Regions from separate parts of the Pseudoxanthobacter sp. genome, predicted to be linked through region 2. Evidence: riboswitches for the same ligand, from Rfam matches in the RefSeq annotation. Region 2 holds a riboswitch; each other region holds the start of a gene.
The links. A riboswitch is a leader RNA that binds a small molecule or an ion and turns the genes downstream of it on or off. The one in region 2 is predicted to bind cobalamin.

Region 1 (6,095 bases), on a different contig from region 2:
TTATGGCCGACACGACCAATGTGGCAGTCAATGCCCCGGCTGAGGGCAAGGCTATGGCCTCTGCTGCGCCGGTGGCTGGCGGTCCCTTCGAGGAAATGCGGCGTGAAGCCGAGCGTCTTTTCGAGGCCTTTGAGCCCGGGGCGTTCGTTGCCGACCCGTTCAATGCACCGGCCTTTGCCCGTCTGGCAGCGCTCGCGCGCCGTCCCGCCGAAGCCATGTGGCCGTTCGCACCGACGGGCAAGGCGGCAATGATGCCGGCGGTGGATGTGGCCGAAAAGGCGGGCGAGTACGAGATCACCGCCGAGCTTCCGGGCCTTGAGGCCGGGGATGTCGACGTAAAGGTGACCGGCGGCGTTCTCACCATCCGCGCTGAAAAGCGGGATGAGCGGGAAGAGAAGGACAGGGATTATTTCGTCAGCGAGCGGCGCTACGGCACGTTCGCACGGTCCTTCAGGTTGCCGGACGGGGTTGATCGCGCGGCCATCGAGGCGGGTTTCGCCCGGGGCGTGCTGACCATCCGCCTGCCGAAGATCCCGGCAGCCCGCGAAGAAGCACAGACGATCGCCGTGAAGCCGGCATAAGGGGCCGGCGCACTGAACGCGAGAAGAGGTCAGAACGCAAGCAAGAGGGTGTGCGCACAGGACCGGGCGCAGGAAAAGACCGCCCGGCAGCGCACGACAGAACAGCGCATGCGAGAGACGGAGCGCCACGGACAGGCATATGGAACCTTCCGTGGCGCGGTTCCGCCCGATGATGGCAGCGACGGAGACAGGCGAACGCCCCGGCCCCGGATGAAATGAGGCCGTGGAACAAGCTGGCGGACGAAACAGATGAGGGCAGGCCCCTCGCCGCCGGTTAATGCGTTCGCGACCGGATTGTCCGCTGTCTGCCCGCGCTGGGCTGAGACATGACGTGAAAGGGGCTGCGGTCTGCCACGGGCAGGACCGGCCCCGATAAACCGGTCTGGCTGGCCGGCCGGCGTGTGCGCCCACCCTACCCGGGCGCCGCCGGCAGCCTGTCAGGCAACGATCCGTATCCGGGGCCGCGCGCATCTCCCTTTCCGCGCTGGCCGGCCCGGGGTGCGAGGGGCGAAGTCTCGCCGGGGGCAACGGCCGGCTTCGCTTGAGGGCGCCGGGCCTTCAGCATTGCGCTGAGGGCGTGAAGCGGCGTCCGGCACGGCGGATCACCGGCGGCCTGCGCGCCAGAGCGGCGCAGCAGGGTGAGGTGCTGGCGCCCGATCCTCCCACGGTGCAGCCTGCCTCGGCTGTCCGGTCCGATCGCCGTGCTTCCTGCAGGCCGCTCTGTCGCCATGCGACAGGGTGGCCTTTCTTCTTTCACAGCCCGCCCTTTCAATACCCGCGTTTCCCGCTCTGTCGTTGCCCGCTGCCGGGCCCGTTCGCGGTCCGCGCCGGCACCTGCCGCGGTGGTGCGCCGGCGCAACAATCAGCGGGCGTTGCGCAGGGCCGGCAATGTGCCACGGTTGACGCGCCTTGCTGCCGCTTCCTACAGTGCGCCGGACGGTTCCCCACGGGGATCAAATGGGAATGCAGGACGGACCGCCTTTGCGGCGGAACGGAGCTGCGGCTGCCCCCGCAACTGTGCGTGGCGAGCGTTCCGCCGGCGACCACTGGAGCCCGATGGCTCTGGGAAGGTGGCGGGAGCGATGACCCATCAGCCAGGAGACCTGCCGTCAGCCGTGTTTCACACGCGACGACCGTGGGCGGGGTGCACCACCGGTAGTTCCCTCGCCTCCTGCCGGGAGGCCGGGCGGGACTTGGATCGCGGTGATGTGCAACAGCCGTCCCGACCGAGGTCCCAATGCCGGGTCTTTCCTCCAGCGCCGCGCCTGCGGCGCATCGTTCCGTTTCACGTCTTCGCCGGGATCTTCCGGTTCGCCCGGTTCTTCCGGTTCGCTCATCCCTTCCCGCGCGTTCCGTGCTGCTCGCCTCCGCGGCCATCATGCTTGCCGCGGCCCTGCCCGGCCCTGCCCGCGCCCAGAGCAGCGGCGACGCGAGCCAGACCCGGAACCAGACCCAGGCCACCGCTGCTGCGGATGCGGCCGCCACAGACGTTGCCCCGCAGACCACGGCTGCGCAGGAAAAGCCGGACACGGGCGGTCTGGAGCTTGAGCCGATCACCATTTCCGCCAACCTCACCGACACGCCCTCCACCGAGGTCGGCAGTGCGGTGACGGTCATCACCGGCGAGCAGATGCAGCGCCAGCAGATCCGCTTTGTGCAGGATGCCCTGCGGCAGGTGCCCGGCGTGTCGGTGAACGAGACCGGCCCGGCCGGCCAGATGACGGAAGTGCGCATCCGCGGTTCGGAGGCCAACCAGACGCTGGTCGTCATCGACGGTATCGTCGTCAACGATCCGGCGATGGGGTCGCAGTTCGATTTCTCCAGCCTGCTGGCCACCGACATCGCGCGCGTGGAAGTGCTGCGCGGCCCGCAGAGCGCGCTTTACGGCTCCGATGCCGTCGGCGGCGTCATCAACATCGTCACGCGCAAGGGCAAGGGCACCGACCTTTCAAAGCCGGAAATCGTGGTGCGCGGCGAAGGCGGCACCTATGGCACCGCCGATGGCAGCCTGACGGTGAGCGGCGCCAACGACCGGGTCAACTATCTGCTCGGGCTGTCGGGCATCACCTCGCAGAACGTGTCGGCAGCCGCGGCGTGGCGCGGCAATCCGGAAGACGACTCGTTCCGCAACGGCACCGCCACGGCCAAGATCGGAGCCGATCTTTCCGAGAATTTCACCCTCGATGTCGTTGCCCGCCGCACGCAGGCCCTGACCGATCTCGACACCTTCGAGGGCGGCGTCGGTGCCGTCGATCTCGTCGGTTCCGATGTCCGGCTGAACCAGACCTTCGGCCGGGCACAGGGCACGCTGTCGCTGCTCGACGGTCACTGGCAGCAGATTTTCGGCACCAGCTACACTGACCAGAGCAACGATTATTTTCAGGACGATGTCTATACGTCCAGCTATGTCGGCACCATGCAGCGCTACGACTATCAGTCGAACGTCAATTTCGATACCGATGCGCTCGCCGATGCCAGCCACGTTCTGACCTTCGGCGCCCTGCGCGAGATCGACGAGGCCAACGGCGATACCGGCTATTCCACGTTCGACCACTCGATCTGGAACAACACGTTCACCGGCCAGTATCAGCTGGGCGTGCTGGAAAAGCTGTTCCTGACCGGCTCGGTACAGTTCAATGAGAACGAGCTGTTCGACAACTCCACCACCTACCGCGCAACGGCCGCCTATCTGTTCGACCAGACCGGCACCAAGATCCGTTCCTCGATCGGTTCCGGCGTGAAGAACCCCACGCTGTTCGAGCTCTACGGCTATACCAACACCTATCAGGGCAATGCCGACCTGCAGCCGGAAAAAGCCACGGGCTGGGATTTCGGCGTCGACCAGCAGCTATGGGATGGCCGCGTGGTGCTGGGCGCGACCTATTTCGTGCAGCTCATTTCCGACCTCATCACCGGCACCGGCACCACCTCCGTCAACGTGCCGGGCACCTCGCGCATTCAGGGCGTGGAACTTTCCGCCAACGCGCAGGTGACCACAGATCTGACGCTGGCCGCCACCTATACCTACACCGACGGCTACGATGCCGAAGGTAATCCGCTGGTGCGCCGCCCGCGCAACATGGCCAGTCTGGTGGCTAACTATAAGTTCCTTGAAGGCAAGGCCAACGTGAACGCCTCCGTCGCCTTCAACGGCGCGCAGTGGGATTATGGCTACACCTCCACATGGGACACCTATTACACAAATCTCGATTCCTACACTCTGATCAATCTTGCCGGCTCTTACGATATCAACGATCATGCGCAGGTGTTCGCCCGCGTCACCAACCTGCTCGACGAGAAATACGAGCAGGTGTGGAGCTACGGTTCGCCGGGCCGCGCGGGCTACGCGGGCATGAAGTTCCGCTTCTGAAACCGGCGCGGGGAGGCGGACGATGGCGGGCAGTGGCAGCCGGCGCGGCCGGCGGATGGCAGCGGCAGTCGTGCTCGGCGCGGCACTGTGCGCCGCCGCGCCGGCCGGCGGCGGAACGCTGGCGGCCGGGACCGGCGGGGCGGCTGCGCCGCCGCGCCCGCACCGCATCGTCTCGCTCAACCTGTGCGCCGATCAGTTGCTGATGGCACTGGCCGACCGCGACCAGATCGCCGGGCTGACGTGGCTTTCCGCCAACCCCATGCTGTCGGCCGATGCCGCGGCGGGTCTCACCTATCCGCGTCACCACGGCAGTGCCGAGGCCGTGCTGGCCCTGCGGCCGGATCTGGTCATCGCCAGCCGCTTCACCGCACCGGACGAGGTGGCTGCCGTGCGCCGCGCCGGCGTGCCGCTGCTGATGCTGCCGGTGCCGGCCACGATTGCGCAGGTGGAGGCGCAGATTGCCGAGGTGGCGGCCGCCATCGGCCAGCCGCAGCGCGGGGCGGCCATCAACCGCGATATTGCCGCCAGTCTGGCCGCCGCCCCGCCGGCCGGAAAGCCGCCGCTGAGGGCCATCGTGGTCAGCCCCAACGGCTTCACGGTCGGCGCCGGCTCGCTGGCCGATGACGTGATGCAGAAGGCGGGGCTCGTCAATCTGGCCGCCGAACAGGGCCTTGCCGGTTATGACCGCGTGCCGCTGGAGCGCATTGCCCGCGCCGGGGCGGATCTGCTCATCTTCGATGCCGATCCCGACGGCGCCCCGGCGCTGGCCGGCGAACTGCGCCACCACCCGGCGCTGATCCGGCTGGCGGCGCAGGCCAGTCTGGTGGATATGCCCTCGAAATACTGGACCTGCGGCGGCCCCGGCGTGGCAACCGCCGTGCGCCTGTTGTCGGCGGCTGCCCGCGAAGTTGCCGCGGAAAAGGCAACGCAATGACGGCCGAACCCCGCTTTTCCCGCCGCCACGGCGCGCTGCTCGGCCTTCTCGCCGCGCTGGTGGCGCTGCTGGCAACCGCCTCGCTGCTGCTGGGCCCGGCCCCGCTCGATGTGCCGGCCGCGCTGGCCGATGTGCTGAGCGGCCGCGACACGCTCGGTGCGCTGGTGCTGGCGGACCTGCGCCTGCCGCGCGCGGCGCTGGGGCTCACCGTGGGCTTCAGCCTCGGCATAACAGGGGCGGCCTTGCAGGGTTTCCTGCGCAATCCGCTGGCCGACCCCGGCATCATCGGCGTCTCGGGGGCTGCGGCCTTCGGCGCGGTGGTGGTGTTCTATTCGGGCCTTGCCGGCGTTGCCGCGCTGGCGCTGCCGCTGGGCGGCATTGCCGGCGCGGCCGTCGCCACCGCCCTCATCTATGCGCTGGGCGGGCGGGCCAGCGGCACCGCGGCGCTCATTCTGGCCGGCGTCGCCCTCAACAGCCTCGGGGGCGCGCTCACCGCCCTTGCCCTCAACCTTTCGCCAAATCCCTATGCCGTCACGGAAATCGTGTTCTGGCTGATGGGCTCGTTCTCCGATCGCAATCCCGATGCGGTGGCGCTGGTGGTGCCGATGATGGCCGCCGGCTGGCTGGTGCTGCTGGCCACCGCGCGCGGTCTGGATGCCCTGACGCTCGGCGAGGAGACCGCCGCCAGCCTCGGTTTCAGTCTGCGGCGGGTGCGGGCGCTGGTCATCGCCGGCTCGGCGCTGTGCGTCGGGGCAGCGGTGGCGGTGGCGGGCTCCATCGGCTTCGTGGGGCTGGTGGTGCCGCATCTGATGCGCCCCCTCACCGGCCACCGGCCCGGCCGGCTGCTGGTGGCAAGCGGCCTTGCCGGAGCCGCCCTCACCCTTGCCTCCGATCTGCTGGTGCGCCTCATCCCGGTGCAGCCGGAACTGAAGATCGGCGTCGTCACCGCCCTCGTCGGGGCGCCGTTCCTCATCGCGCTCATCGGGCGCGGGCCGGCGCGTTTCTGAAGGGGGCGGCGTCATGCGGATCGAAGCGCACAACATCTCGGTCAGGCTGGGCGGCGCTCCGGTGTTGTCCGGCGTTTCTCTGGCGCTTGAGCCCGGCGCCTTCGTCGGCCTCATCGGGCCGAACGGGGCCGGCAAGTCCACGCTGCTGCGCACGCTGGCCGGGCTGGAGGCGCCGGTGCAGGGCAGCATTGCCTATGATGGTG
Region 2 (6,095 bases):
CCTGATGCTGGAACTGCAGGAAACGATGGGCCTCGCCTATCTCTTCATCTCCCACGACATGGCCGTGGTGGAGCGCATGAGCCATGACGTGGCGGTGATGCGCGGCGGGCGCATCGTGGAGGCCGGCAGCCGCCGCGCAGTGTTCGAAACCCCGAAGGAAGCCTACACGCGCGACCTGATGGCCGCAGTGCCGCTGCCCGACCCCACCCGCCGGCGCCCGGCCGCCTGAGGCCGGGCCCCTCAGACCACGGCCGCCCGGCCGCCTGAGGCCGGGCTCTCAGACCACCGCATCCGGCCCGGCGGTCAGCCGCCCGGCCCAGGCCGGCACGGTCTCGCTCGCCGGGCCGTAGAAGCGCTCGTCGAAATAGCCGGCATTGTCGGACGGGTCGAGATTGAGCTCGCAGGTGCGGATGCCGAGCTGACGGGCTGCCGCCACGAAGCCCGCCGCCGGATAGACCGAGCCGGACGTGCCGATGGCCACGAACAGGTCCGCCTCCTCAAGGGCATCGTGGATCTCGTGCATGTAGAGCGGCATCTCGCCGAACCACACCACATGGGGCCGCAGGGTGCCGGCGGCCCGGCAGGCCGGGCAGACATCGTCGCCCCCGATATCGTCCTGCCAGGGCGAGGCCGCGCCACACTGCAGGCAGCGCGCCCGCAGCAGTTCGCCATGCATATGCACAACGTTGTGCGAACCGGCGCGCTCGTGCAGGTCGTCGATGTTCTGGGTGCACAGGAAGAGCGAGCCGCCCCGGCGCTCCAGCGCCGCCTCCAGCCGCGCAAGGGCGAAATGAGCGGCGTTGGGGCTCGCCGCCCGCGTGTTGCGGCGCCGGGCGTTGTAAAAGGCCTGCACCAGATCGGGGTCGGCGGCAAAGCCCTCGGGGGTGGCGAGCTTCATCGGATCGAACCGCGCCCACACCCCGTCGGTATCGCGAAAGGTGCCAAGACCGCTTTCGGCCGAACACCCGGCCCCCGTCAGCACGAACAGGTTCATCGTCCGTCACCCCCAGCGCCTCTGCCATCCCGGCGCTTCTGCCATCCCGGTACCGCGGTCATCGCGGTGCCGCGCCGCAGACCATACACCATCGCCCCGCTCAGCGCGGCGCGGTGCCCGGCTGCACCGTGACGGTGGCCGACAGGCCGGCGGCAAGAAGCACATCCTCCGGCACCGGGTCCAGCGCGATGCGCACCGGAATGCGCTGGGCCAGCCGGATCCACTGGAAATTCGGGTCGACCTTTGCCAGAAGCGCGCCGCCGATCGCCGCCGGATTGGCGATGGCATGGCTGACGCCCTGCACCGTGCCCGGCAGCGTCACGCCGCCGGCCATCAGCCGCACACCGGCCCGGTCGCCGTTGCGGATGGCGGGCAGCTTGGTTTCCATGAAATAGGCCGCGACATAGAAGGAGTCGCTGTCCACCAGCGCCATCACGCCCTGCCCGCGGGCCGCGAAATCGCCGACGGTGGCGGTGAGGTTGGTCACATAGCCGTTGACGGAGGCCCGCACGGTGCTGCGCTCCAGATTGAAGGCCGCCAGATCGCGTTCGGCCTGCGCCAGCTGCAGCGCGGCGGCCGCCTCCGCCGCCCGGCTGCGGGTGGTCTCGACCGCCTGCCGCGAGATCGCGTTCGGATCCTGCGCCATCAGGTCGGCATCGCGCTGCGCGTCGTTGGCCGCCAGCTTCAGCGCCGCCGCACTGTCGGCCACGCGCGCCTCGGCCTGCGACAGCGCCAGCTCAAAACGCCGCGGATCGATGACGAACAGCACATCGCCCTTCTTCACCCGCTGATTGTCGACAACGGGGATCCCGGTCACCAGACCGGCCACGTCGGGGGCGACATCCACCACATTGGCCTGCACCAGCGCATCGCGGGTCCACGGCGACAGGGTGTAGAACACCCACAATTTCCAGCCGACGACGATGGCCGCCAGCGTGACGGCGAGTGTGAGCGCCGGACGCGCAATCTTCCCGATCATCGCCATGCCTGCCCCCCGCCCAGCACGGCCGCGCCGGTCACGATCACATAAAGCGCCAGATTGAACAGCGACCGGTGCCAGACATAGCGATAGAGCCCGAAGCGCCCCATCGCCCAGCGCGCCAGCACATAGGGCGGCAGGCCGGCAAGGGCCCAGAAAAAGCCGGGCGGCAGGTAGAACCCGAAGAACGACAGGGTGTGGAACAGGGGCAGGCTCGGTGTGTCCATACTCAGGTCCGGCAAGACTCGTGTTTGCGGAAAATGGAACGCGCGTTTGCGAAAAGCGACCCTCACGTTCGGGAAAAGCGCCGTTCGAGGAACGGCCGGTCGATGTCGAAGCGGTCGTCGATGAAGCGCAGGCCGGCCGCCGCCGACAACAGGCGGGCGCGGGCCGCCGGCTGCGGCGGCAGCGGCTGGCCGGCAAAGGCGCTGCGCAGCCCGGAGACCGCCGCCCGCGCCTCTGAAAGCGCGGCGTCGACATCGCGGCCGGGATCGGCCAGCGAGGCCAGAGCCGCAGCAAAGGCCTCCAGCCCCTTGCCGAGCGCGGCAGCGACCGCCGGCGGCATCGCAGGATCGCGGGCGAGACCGGCAAGGCGGCCCAGCTCGCGCGCCGCCGACGCCGCACCGAGGGTGCCGCGCAGAAAATCATCGTCGCCGGGCCGGCCGGTGGCAAGCCGCGGCAGCAGCGCCATCAGCAGCGCCAGCACCTCGCGCGCGGCCGCCCGCGACGGCTGCTGCCCGCGCGCCGCCGCCGGCAGGATGCGCGTCATCACCACATGCCAGCTTTCTCCGCGGGCTGCCTGCGATGTCACGGGAAACAATGCCAGCACCGCCATGCACACGATCATGCCGACGATCATCGCCGCGGCGGAATTGACGAACGCCGTCTCGTCCGGCACCACCGAATTGCCGATGGTGATCTGCGCCATGAAGAAAATGCCGAACGCGAAGCCCGCCGCGGAGAGGGCCGGCGTGCCGGCCATCAGCGCCGCCACCACCAGCACCGGCATGAGGGCGAGGGCAAGGGCCGTGAAATCGGCCGCGAGCGGCAGCACCACAATCATCGTGCCATAGGCCGCGGCGATGCCGAGGTTCATCCACACCAGATAGGTGTACGCCTTCGGCAGCGGGTTATCCTGATTGACGGTGGAGAACAGCAGGATCGTCGCACCGGAAATCGCGGCCATGCCCATGTCCCACCCTGTCGCCATCCAGAACGCGGCGATAAGGACGAGGGCGAGGGCGGCGCGCAGGCCGATCAGTCCCGCCTCGCGCAGCGTCTGCCGCGCCAGCGCCGGGCCCGCGCCGCCGCGCCCGGCGGCGGCCGGTGCCGCGGGGCCCCGCCCGGTGCGCAGGCCCGTTGCCTCGGTCACCATCACCACCGACAGGGCATGCAGCAGATCGCCCGCCCGGCTGACCACCAGAAGGGCGTTGGCAAGCGGCCCGAACGGCACCGTGCCCGCCAGGGCGTTGAGGTCGGCCGCGGCGGCTCTGAGGTCGGCCCGCGCCGCCGCAAGCTGCCGGCGCACGGCCGCCGGATTGCCCAGCACCGTCGGATCGGCCGCAATGGCCTCCAGCATCCGCCGCGTCGCCTCCAGCACCGGGTCCATCCGCTGCCGGATGGCGGCGGTATCGTCGCGGCGAAAGTCCTCCAGCCGGAAGAACAGCCCGCGGCCGATGGACAGCACCGTCAGAAACTCGCGCACCACCCGGCGCAGGCTCCGGTCGTCGGCATGCATCTCCGGCGCTTCGAACAGCGTATAGGAGCGCAGGGCATCGAACTGGGTGACGGCACTCACCATGCGCCCCCGCAGGGCGACGAAGGTTGCCGGCGGCACCGAGGGCTGCAGCGCCAGCGCACAATAGCCGGCAAGGCCGGAAAAGACGGTCGCCAGAGACTCGCGCAGCGCATCGCCGGCATAGCGCGGCATCACCAGCGCACCGGCCGCCGTGCTGCAGGCAATGCCGATCAGGATTTCGCTCACCCGGTCGCCCGCGATCCACCACGCCGCCAGCGGATCGGCCGAGCCCTCGAACGAAATCAGCAGCGCGGTATAGGCGCCCAGCACCGCGCCATAGGACGCGAAATTGCGCAGACGCGCCGCGATAAAGAAGCACAGTCCGACAAAGACCGCTGTGGCCGCCACCAGCAGCGCCGGCGCCTGCGAGAACAGCCCCACCAGAATAAGCCCGGTGGTGCCGCCGCACACCGTGCCGATCGTGCGCCACACGCTTTTTGCCACCACCGCGCCGACGGTCGCCTGCGACAGCAGAAAGACCGTGATGGTGGCCCACTGCGGCTCGCGCAGTTCCAGCGCATAGGCGATGGCCAGCGCCAGCAGGGCAGACGCCGTCGTGCGCAGCGCGAACACCACGTTGCGCCAGCCGGTGTCGACCGGCAGGGCGAAGAGGCGCGCCCGGCGCTGTGCCTGTGCCGGTTCCATCCCTGCGTTTCTCCCCCTCTGCCCGGCCGCGGCCTGCGGCCCGCCCCGGATGTCTGCCACCGCTGCGGAGATCGCCGTCTCCCGCAGACCCTCCACTTGTACACGCAGACCCCGCACCGGGAAAACCGCCGCGGCGGCACCGAATCACTTGACCCGCCCTGCGGAAAGGCGGCCCCATGAGCGGTGCACATGGTGTCCCGCGGCGCATCCGGCGTCCGGGATGAAACGGGAATGGGGAAGGACCGTTCAGACGGCCCGAAGCCCCAACCGCCCCCGCGACTGTGAGCGGCGAGCGACCTTCAGACCCGCGTCACTGGACGCCCCTTCCGGGGCGGCCGGGAAGACAGAAGGTTCGTGACGACCCGCAAGTCAGGAGACCGGCCCTGTGCCTGTTCCAACCCCGGCCGTCGGGTGAGACGGCGGAGGAGATCGTCATGCATATTGAACCGGGCCTCGTGGCCGACGGAAAGATCTGGCTTAGCTATGTCACGGCGCTTGGCGCCGGCGGCTGTGCGCTGAAGCTTGCGGCCGATACCGTGCGTGAGCGCGGCCTCGTTTCGCTGGCCGCGCGCAGCGTCGTCGCCACCGCGCTGGTATTCTCGTTCTTCGAGGTGCTGCCGCATTATCCGGTCGGCGTTTCCGAGGTGCATCTTATCCTCGGCTCCACGCTGTTCCTGATCTTCGGTGCCGCGCCGGCCGCCATCGGCCTTGCGGCAGGGCTGGCCATTCAGGGCCTGTTCTTCGCCCCCTTCGACCTGCCGCAGTACGGCATGAACGTCACCACGCTGCTGGTGCCGCTGTTCGGCCTCAAGGCGCTGGCCCGCCACGTCATCGCGCCCCATACGCCCTATGTGGACCTGAAATACCGGCAGGCGCTGGCACTCTCCACCGCCTATCAGGCCGGCATCGTGGCGTGGGTGGCGTTCTGGGCGTTCTACGGTCAGGGTTTCACCGCCGCCAACGCCGCCTCGATCGCCTCGTTCGGCGGGGCCTACATGCTGGTGATCGTCATCGAGCCGCTGGTCGATCTGGCCGTGCTGGCCGCCGCCAAGCTGCTGTGGAGCCTGAAGGGCAGCTTCTTCTTCGAGAAGCGGCTGTTCGAGGCCGCCTGAGCGGCCGCGGCCCGGCGGCACGGTGCGCCGGCCTGTCCCATCGCGGGAAGGGACAGGAGCCGGCCCCGGCCGGGCCGCAACACCGGCGACGCGCAACCCGCGTCGCCGGCCGGTCTTCAGACCCTTTCAGTCCTTCCCCTCTCGGGCCGGACTGTCTTCAGCCCGCCAGTCCTCAGCCCGCCAGTCCGTCGTCGTCGTCATCGTCGAGATGGACGTGGTCCATGCGCTTCCAGAACAGCACCGTGTCGCACGGCTCGCCATCGGGAAACAGCGCATAGCCCGGAATGCTGCCGACCTCGCGCCAGCCAAGCCGGCGATAGAGCCGCTCTGCCGGGCTGCCGATGGCGGTATCGAGGGTGAGCAGCGTGCGGCCGTGCAGGCCGGCTTCCACCTCGCAGCGGCGCATCAGCGCTTCGCCCACGCCGCGGCCGCGCGCCGAGCGGCGCACCAGCAGCTTCGTCACCTCCGCCCGGTGCATCTGGTTCGGCGGCATGCCCAGCACGAGCTGAACGCAGCCGACCGAAACGCCGTCCTCCAGCGCCACGATCAGCATGCGGTCGCCGCGCG
Region 3 (6,095 bases), on a different contig from region 2:
GGCTTCAGCAGCACCGGGTTCATGTGCACGCTTGCCGCCACGCCGGCCGCGCGCGCCTGCAGCGCCTGTGCGCGGCCGATCTCGCCGCCGTCGGCCGTAACCGCGGCGTTGTTCGACATGTTCTGCGGTTTGAACGGCCGCACGCGCAGGCCGCGGCGCGCGAAGGCCCGGCACAGGCCCGCCACCACCAGCGACTTGCCGACGTCCGAGCCCGTGCCCTGAAACATCAGCGCTCTGGCCCGGCGCGGCCCCGGTGCGGCCGGAACGGGGGCTGGCTTCTCCGGCGACTGGCCGGGCGACTGCGCGGCGGGGGAACCTGTTTCCGGTGTCATCGCATCAGAACTCGATGCCGGCCTGGGCCCGGATGCCGGCCCGGAACGGATGCCGCACCAGCGTCATTTCGGTCACGAGGTCGGCCGCGTCCAGCAGGGCCGGCGGCGCATTGCGTCCGGTCACGACCACGTGCAGGCCGGCACGGCGGGCCTGCAGCGCGGCCACCACCGCGCCGGTATCGAGCAGGTCGTAGCGCAGGGCGATGTTCAGTTCGTCGAGGATGACCAGCGAGAGAGTCTCGTCGGCCAGCAGCGCCTGTGCCCGTTCCCACGCCCGCGCTGCCGCCGCCAGATCGCGGCGCAGGTCCTGTGTCTCCCATGTGAAGCCCTCGCCCATGGCGTGCCAGAGCACCTGATTCCCGAAGGCGGCAAGGGCGCGCTGCTCGCCGGTTTCCCACACGCCTTTGACGAACTGCACGATTCCAACCCGCCGGCCGTGTCCCAGCATGCGCAGCGCAAGCCCGAACGCCGCGGTGGACTTGCCCTTGCCGGCTCCGGTGTGGACCATCAGCAGCCCCTTTTCGCGGGTCTTGGAGGCCACCTCGGCATCCTGAACCGCCTTGCGGCGCGCCATCTTTTCCGCATGGCGTTCAGCCTGCGAATCGTCGATCTCGCGCATCGTGCCTCCACCGGCAAGGGGTTGGAAAAAGGGCTCTTTCAGGCCGTTCGCCGGCGCCGCGGCAAGGTCTGAAAAATCCCATCAGAAAGCGGTGCGAGCCGCGCGCGGACGCGCTGTCCCGGTGGCTGACCATAGCGCAGGCGGGCGTGCTGGCAAGCCACGGGCGGGCGGACGGAGGCGGCGTTGACAGGCTTCCGTGGCCTGACTTATGACTCAGGGCCAGACGGTCCCCTTCTCGCAATGGAAGGGGCTAAGAGGGAATGCGGTGCGCCTCCGGAGCCATGCCGGCGAAGGGGCAATGCCGCAGCTGTCCCCGCAACTGTAATCGGAGAGCCGACCACCACGAAAGCCACTGGAGGCGCAGATGCGCCGCTCCGGGAAGGCGGTGGGCCGGCGAAGATCCGAGAGCCAGGAGACCTGCCGTCGCCGAATCGATCCTTGAATGCCCGGCGGGTGAACTCGGGCAGGGAGTGACTTTTGGTGACAGCTGCCAGCCCAGCTCTCCCCGGCGACATGGCCGGGGCCATCCGCGATCGCAGCCCTGCTGCGACTGCGACGATCGTCGTCTGTCGCACCTGTCGCGGCGCGGGCGCCGGCGACGGTGCCGCCCTGCTGGCGGCGGCCGGCGAACTGGCTGCGGCGGCCGGCGGCGCGGTTGCCGTGCGCGGGGTCGCCTGCCTTGCCAACTGCCGGCGGGGGCTTTCCGCCGCCATTTCCGCCCCCGGCGCGTGGAGCTACGTCTTCGGCGATCTGACGGCCGCCGGCGCGGCCGATCTGGTGGCCGGTGCGGCGCTGCTGGCGGCTTCGGCCGATGGCACGATGCCATGGCGCGGCCGGCCCGAGGCGCTGAAGCGCGGTCTGATCGCCCGCATCCCTTCCCCTGAAAATCTCACCGAGGTGCCGTGATGGCCGTTGTTGATCGTGTCGGCTGCACCATCGTGACCGGCTTTCTGGGCGCCGGAAAAACCACCCTGATCCGCACGCTGATCGCCCGGGCGCGCGACCGGCGGCTGGCCATTCTCGTCAACGAGTTCGGCGATGTCGGCATTGACGGCGAAATCCTGAAGGGATGCGGCATCGAGACCTGCCCGGGCGAGAACATCATCGAACTCGCCAACGGCTGCATCTGCTGCACGGTTGCGGAAGATTTTGGCCCGGCGCTGGATCGCATCCTCGCCCTTGAGCCGAAGGTCGATCACATCGTGATCGAGACCTCGGGTCTGGCGCTGCCGAAGCCGCTGGTGCAGGCGTTCTGCTGGCCGCAGATCCGCAGCCGCGTCACGGTCGACGGCGTGGTGGCGGTGGTCGACGGTCCGGCGCTGGCCGACGGCTCGCTGGTGGCCGATCCGCTGGCGGTGCAGCGCGAGCGGGCCGCGCAGGATCCCGCCCACGATGACCCGGTGGAGGAAGTTTTTGCCGATCAGGTCGCCTGCGCCGATCTGGTGGTGATGACCAAGGCGGACCTGCTGAGCGATGCCGCGCGCGCCGCGGCGCGGGCGCGCATCGACCGCCATCTGGCCCGCCCGGTCAAGGTGGTGGAAGCCGCCGGCGGCGATCTGGAGCCGGAGGTTCTGATCGGTCTGGGCCTCGGCGTGGAAGACGAAATCGCCGGCCGCAGGACGCTGCATGACGATGCCGGCGACCACGAACACGACGATTTCGACAGCTTCGTCGTGACGCTGCCGCCGCTGTCGGCGCCGGAGGAAATCGCGGCGCGCGTCGCGGCGGCCGCGGCGCTTGAAAACGTGCTGCGCATCAAGGGCTTCGCGGCCATCGGCGATCGTCCCATGCGGCTGCTCGTGCAGGCGGTCGGCCCGCGCGTCAGCACCGGGTTCGACCGGGCATGGCGGCCGGGCGAGGCGCGCGCCACGTCGCTGGTGGTGATCGGCCTCAGGGGGCTCGACCGCGCGGCGGTGGCGGCCGCACTCGGGGCCTGACCGCGATGCACCTCGTTGCCACCTCATCGTCGCGGCTGGACGAAATCGGCGGCCCCGTCGATCTCGGCCAGGCGCCGGCCGATGTGGCGGTTCTGTCCTTTTCCGACAGCGATCTGGCGGCTTTCGACGCGGCGTTCCGCAGCGGTGCCGCGGGCGGGCTGACACTGCGCCTCACCGCGCTCGGGCAGTTGTCGCATCCGATGTCGGTCGACCTGTGGCTCGACCGGGTTGCACGCCATGCCCGCGTGGTGCTGGTGCGGCTGCTCGGCGGCTATGAGGCGTGGCGCTATGGCTGCGATGCCCTGGCCGCCCTTGCCGTCCGCACGGGTCTCGTTCTGGTGCTGCTGCCCGGCGAATGCCGGGTGGACGACGAGCGGCTGGCGGCCCTTTCGCAGGTGGAGGCCGGCGCGCGGGCCGCGCTGCTGGCAGCGCTGCGCGAAGGTGGCGCGGCCAACGTGCGCAAGGCCCTTGCCCGGCTTGCCGCGCTCGGCGGCGGGCCGCAGGCGGCAGAAGCGGAGGCAGAGGCGGCGGCAGAAGCCGTGCCGCGCTGCGGTTTCTGGCGGGCTGACACGGGCGTCGTCGGCGCCGATGCCGCGTTGCCGGCCGGCGGGGGGCCGGTTGTGCTGGTGGTGTTCTATCGCTCGCAGCTGCTGGCGGGCGATGCCGGGCCGGTCGGGGCGCTGTGCGCGGCGCTGGAGGCGCGCGGCCTGCGAACGCTGGCCGCTTTCGTGCCGGGCCTGCGCGACGAGGCGGCGGCGGAAATGCTGCGCGCTCTGGCCGGGCGCCTGCCGCTGGCGGCGGCGGTGACCACCACGGCCTTTGCCGGGGCGGCTGAGGGGCTGTTTGCCGCGCTCGGCGTGCCGCTGTTGCAGGCGGTAATGGCGACGACCCTGCGGGAAGGCTGGGAGGAAAGCGACCGCGGTCTCGGCCCGGCCGATCTGGCGATGCACGTCGTTCTGCCGGAACTCGACGGCCGCGTGCTGGCCGGGGCGATCGCGTTCAAGGAATGCGAAGGCGAGGTGCGCCGCAATCGGGCCCGGCCGGACCGCGTGGCGCAGGTGGCCGACCGGGTGGCCGCGCTGGTGCGCCTGCAACAGACGCCGCGCGCACAGCGCCGGCTGGTGATGCTGCTGCCGGATTATCCCCATGCTCCCGGTCGCACCGGCTATGCGGTGGGGCTCGACGTGCCGATGAGCGCGCTCGCCATCCTGCACGATCTGAAGGATGCCGGCTATGACGTGGCCGATATTCCGCCTTCGCCGCGCGCCCTGATGGCGGCGCTGAGCCGGCCCGCGGCGCCGGGCCTGACCCGGGCGGCCTATGAGCGGGCGTTCGGCGGCCTTGCGCAGGCGGCCCGGGCCCGCGTTCTGGCGGCGTGGGGGGCCCCGGCGCCGGCCGGCGGCGGCGATGTCTTCCGGTTTCGGGCGCTGGCCTGCGGGCAGGTCACCATTGCGCTTGCGCCGGATCGCGGGCAGCCCGGCAGCCGGCGGGCGGACTATCACGACCCCGCCCTGCCGCCCGGCCACGATCTGCTCGCCTTCGGCTTCTGGCTGCGCGGAGCGGGCGCGGACGGGGAAGGCGGGGGAGATGGCTGCCACGCGCTGATCCACCTCGGCGCGCACGGCACGCTGGAATGGCTGCCGGGCAAGACGGTTGCGCTGTCGCAGGCCTGCTTCCCGGAAATCGTCACCGGCGCATTGCCGGTGGTCTATCCCTTCATCGTCAGCAATCCGGGCGAGGCGGCGCAGGCCAAGCGCCGCCTCGCCGCCGTGACGCTGGGACACCTGACGCCGCCGCTGATCGAGGCCGGGCTCGACGACGGCCACCGCGCCCTTGAGCAACTGGTGGACGAGTTTGCCGCTGCCGATGGCCTCGACCGCCGGCGGCGGGACCGTCTTGCCCGTCTGATCGTGGAAACCGCGCGGGAAAGCGGCCTTGCCGCGGAGGCAGGCGTGACGGCGGATGCGGATGCCGACACGGCGCTGATGCGCATCGATGCATGGCTCTGCGACCTGAAGGAAGCCGTGCTCAAGGATGGCCAGCACATCTACGGCCGTGCGGCAGCGGGCGACGGAGCGTTGCGACGGGCCTCAGCCGCCGGCGAGCGCGAGGGGCTGCTGCGCGCGCTCGATGGCCGGCCGGTGGACCCCGGGCCCGCCGGGGCGCCGGCCCGCGGGCGGGTCGATGTGATGCCGACGGGCCGCAATCTCTTCGCCGCCGATCCGCGCACCCTGCCGACACCGACGTCGTTTGCCCTCGGCCGGCAGGCGGCGGAAGAGGTGGTGCGGTGCCATCTTCAGGCCCACGGCGACTGGCCGCGCGCGCTGGTGATGGACCTCTACGGCAGCGCCAGCCTGCGCACCGGCGGCGAGGACATTGCGCAGGGGCTGGCGCTGATGGGCTGCCGGCCGGTGTGGGATGCCGCCACCGGCCGCGTCAGCGGCATCGAGGTGCTGCCGCCGGCGGCGACCGGCCGCCCGCGGGTGGATGTGACGTGGCGCATCTCCGGGCTGTTCCGGGATCTGTTTCCCGGCCAGATCGCGCTGCTGGATGCCGCCGTGGCGGCGGTTGCGGCGCGTGGCGCAGAGGGTGGCGACAATCCGCTGGCCGCGGCGGCGGCCGGGGGCGCCCATCTGCAGCGCATCTTCGGTTCGCCGGCCGGCGCCTATGGCAGCGGCATCGAGCCGGCGCTGACCAGCGGTGCGTGGCAGGCGCGCGACGACCTCGGCCGGGATTACCTCGCCGCCGCCTCCCATGCCTTCGGCGGGGCGGAGGGGACGGCACGGGCTGCGCCCGGCGCCTTTGCGGCGCGGGTTGCGGCGGCCGACCTGTTGCTGCACGGGCAGGACGACCCCGGCCGCGACCTGCTGGAGGGCGTGGCCGACGTCGCTTTCATCGGCGGCTTTTCGGCCGCGCTCTCAGCGCTCGGCCGCAGCGCCGATGTGGTGGTGCTGGATACCACCCGCCCGGACCGGCCGTGCGCGCGGCCGCTGGCGGCGGCGCTGGCGCGCGTGGTGCGGGCGCGGGCCGTCAATCCGCGCTTCATCGCCGGGCAGATGCGCCACGGCCCGCGCGGGGCCGCTGAATTTGCCGAAACGGTCGACCGCCTTGTCGGCTTCGCCGAGACGACGGATGCCGTGCCGCCGGAGCTGATCGCCGCCCTGCACGAGGCCTATGTGGCGGATGCGGCGGTGCGCGACTTCATGC

Region 1: it holds a riboswitch for cobalamin, as region 2 does, so the genes downstream of both, V7067_RS02420 (TonB-dependent receptor) here and V7067_RS13680 (energy-coupling factor ABC transporter permease) in region 2, are expected to answer to the same signal.
Region 3: it holds a riboswitch for cobalamin, as region 2 does, so the genes downstream of both, V7067_RS00420 (DUF1636 family protein) here and V7067_RS13680 (energy-coupling factor ABC transporter permease) in region 2, are expected to answer to the same signal.

The regions. Positions count from the first base shown of each region.
Region 1 is NZ_DAISHT010000010.1:19,522-25,616, reverse strand. It holds gene V7067_RS02425 (Hsp20/alpha crystallin family protein) at 3-581, shown strand; cobalamin riboswitch at 1,502-1,707, shown strand; gene V7067_RS02420 (TonB-dependent receptor) at 1,936-3,951, shown strand; gene V7067_RS02415 (ABC transporter substrate-binding protein) at 4,007-4,885, shown strand; gene V7067_RS02410 (iron ABC transporter permease) at 4,882-5,892, shown strand; gene V7067_RS02405 (ABC transporter ATP-binding protein) at 5,906-6,095, shown strand, end outside.
Region 2 is NZ_DAISHT010000170.1:1,175-7,269, forward strand. It holds partial or broken gene V7067_RS13655 (ABC transporter ATP-binding protein) at 1-229, shown strand, start outside; gene V7067_RS13660 (NAD-dependent deacylase) at 278-994, opposite strand; gene V7067_RS13665 (efflux RND transporter periplasmic adaptor subunit) at 1,095-1,979, opposite strand; gene V7067_RS13670 (DUF1656 domain-containing protein) at 1,970-2,200, opposite strand; gene V7067_RS13675 (FUSC family protein) at 2,263-4,416, opposite strand; cobalamin riboswitch at 4,590-4,817, shown strand; gene V7067_RS13680 (energy-coupling factor ABC transporter permease) at 4,851-5,528, shown strand; partial or broken gene V7067_RS13685 (GNAT family N-acetyltransferase) at 5,701-6,095, opposite strand, start outside.
Region 3 is NZ_DAISHT010000001.1:91,610-97,704, reverse strand. It holds partial or broken gene V7067_RS00430 (AAA family ATPase) at 1-227, opposite strand, end outside; gene cobO (cob(I)yrinic acid a,c-diamide adenosyltransferase) at 337-951, opposite strand; cobalamin riboswitch at 1,159-1,391, shown strand; gene V7067_RS00420 (DUF1636 family protein) at 1,432-1,857, shown strand; gene cobW (cobalamin biosynthesis protein CobW) at 1,854-2,888, shown strand; gene cobN (cobaltochelatase subunit CobN) at 2,894-6,095, shown strand, end outside.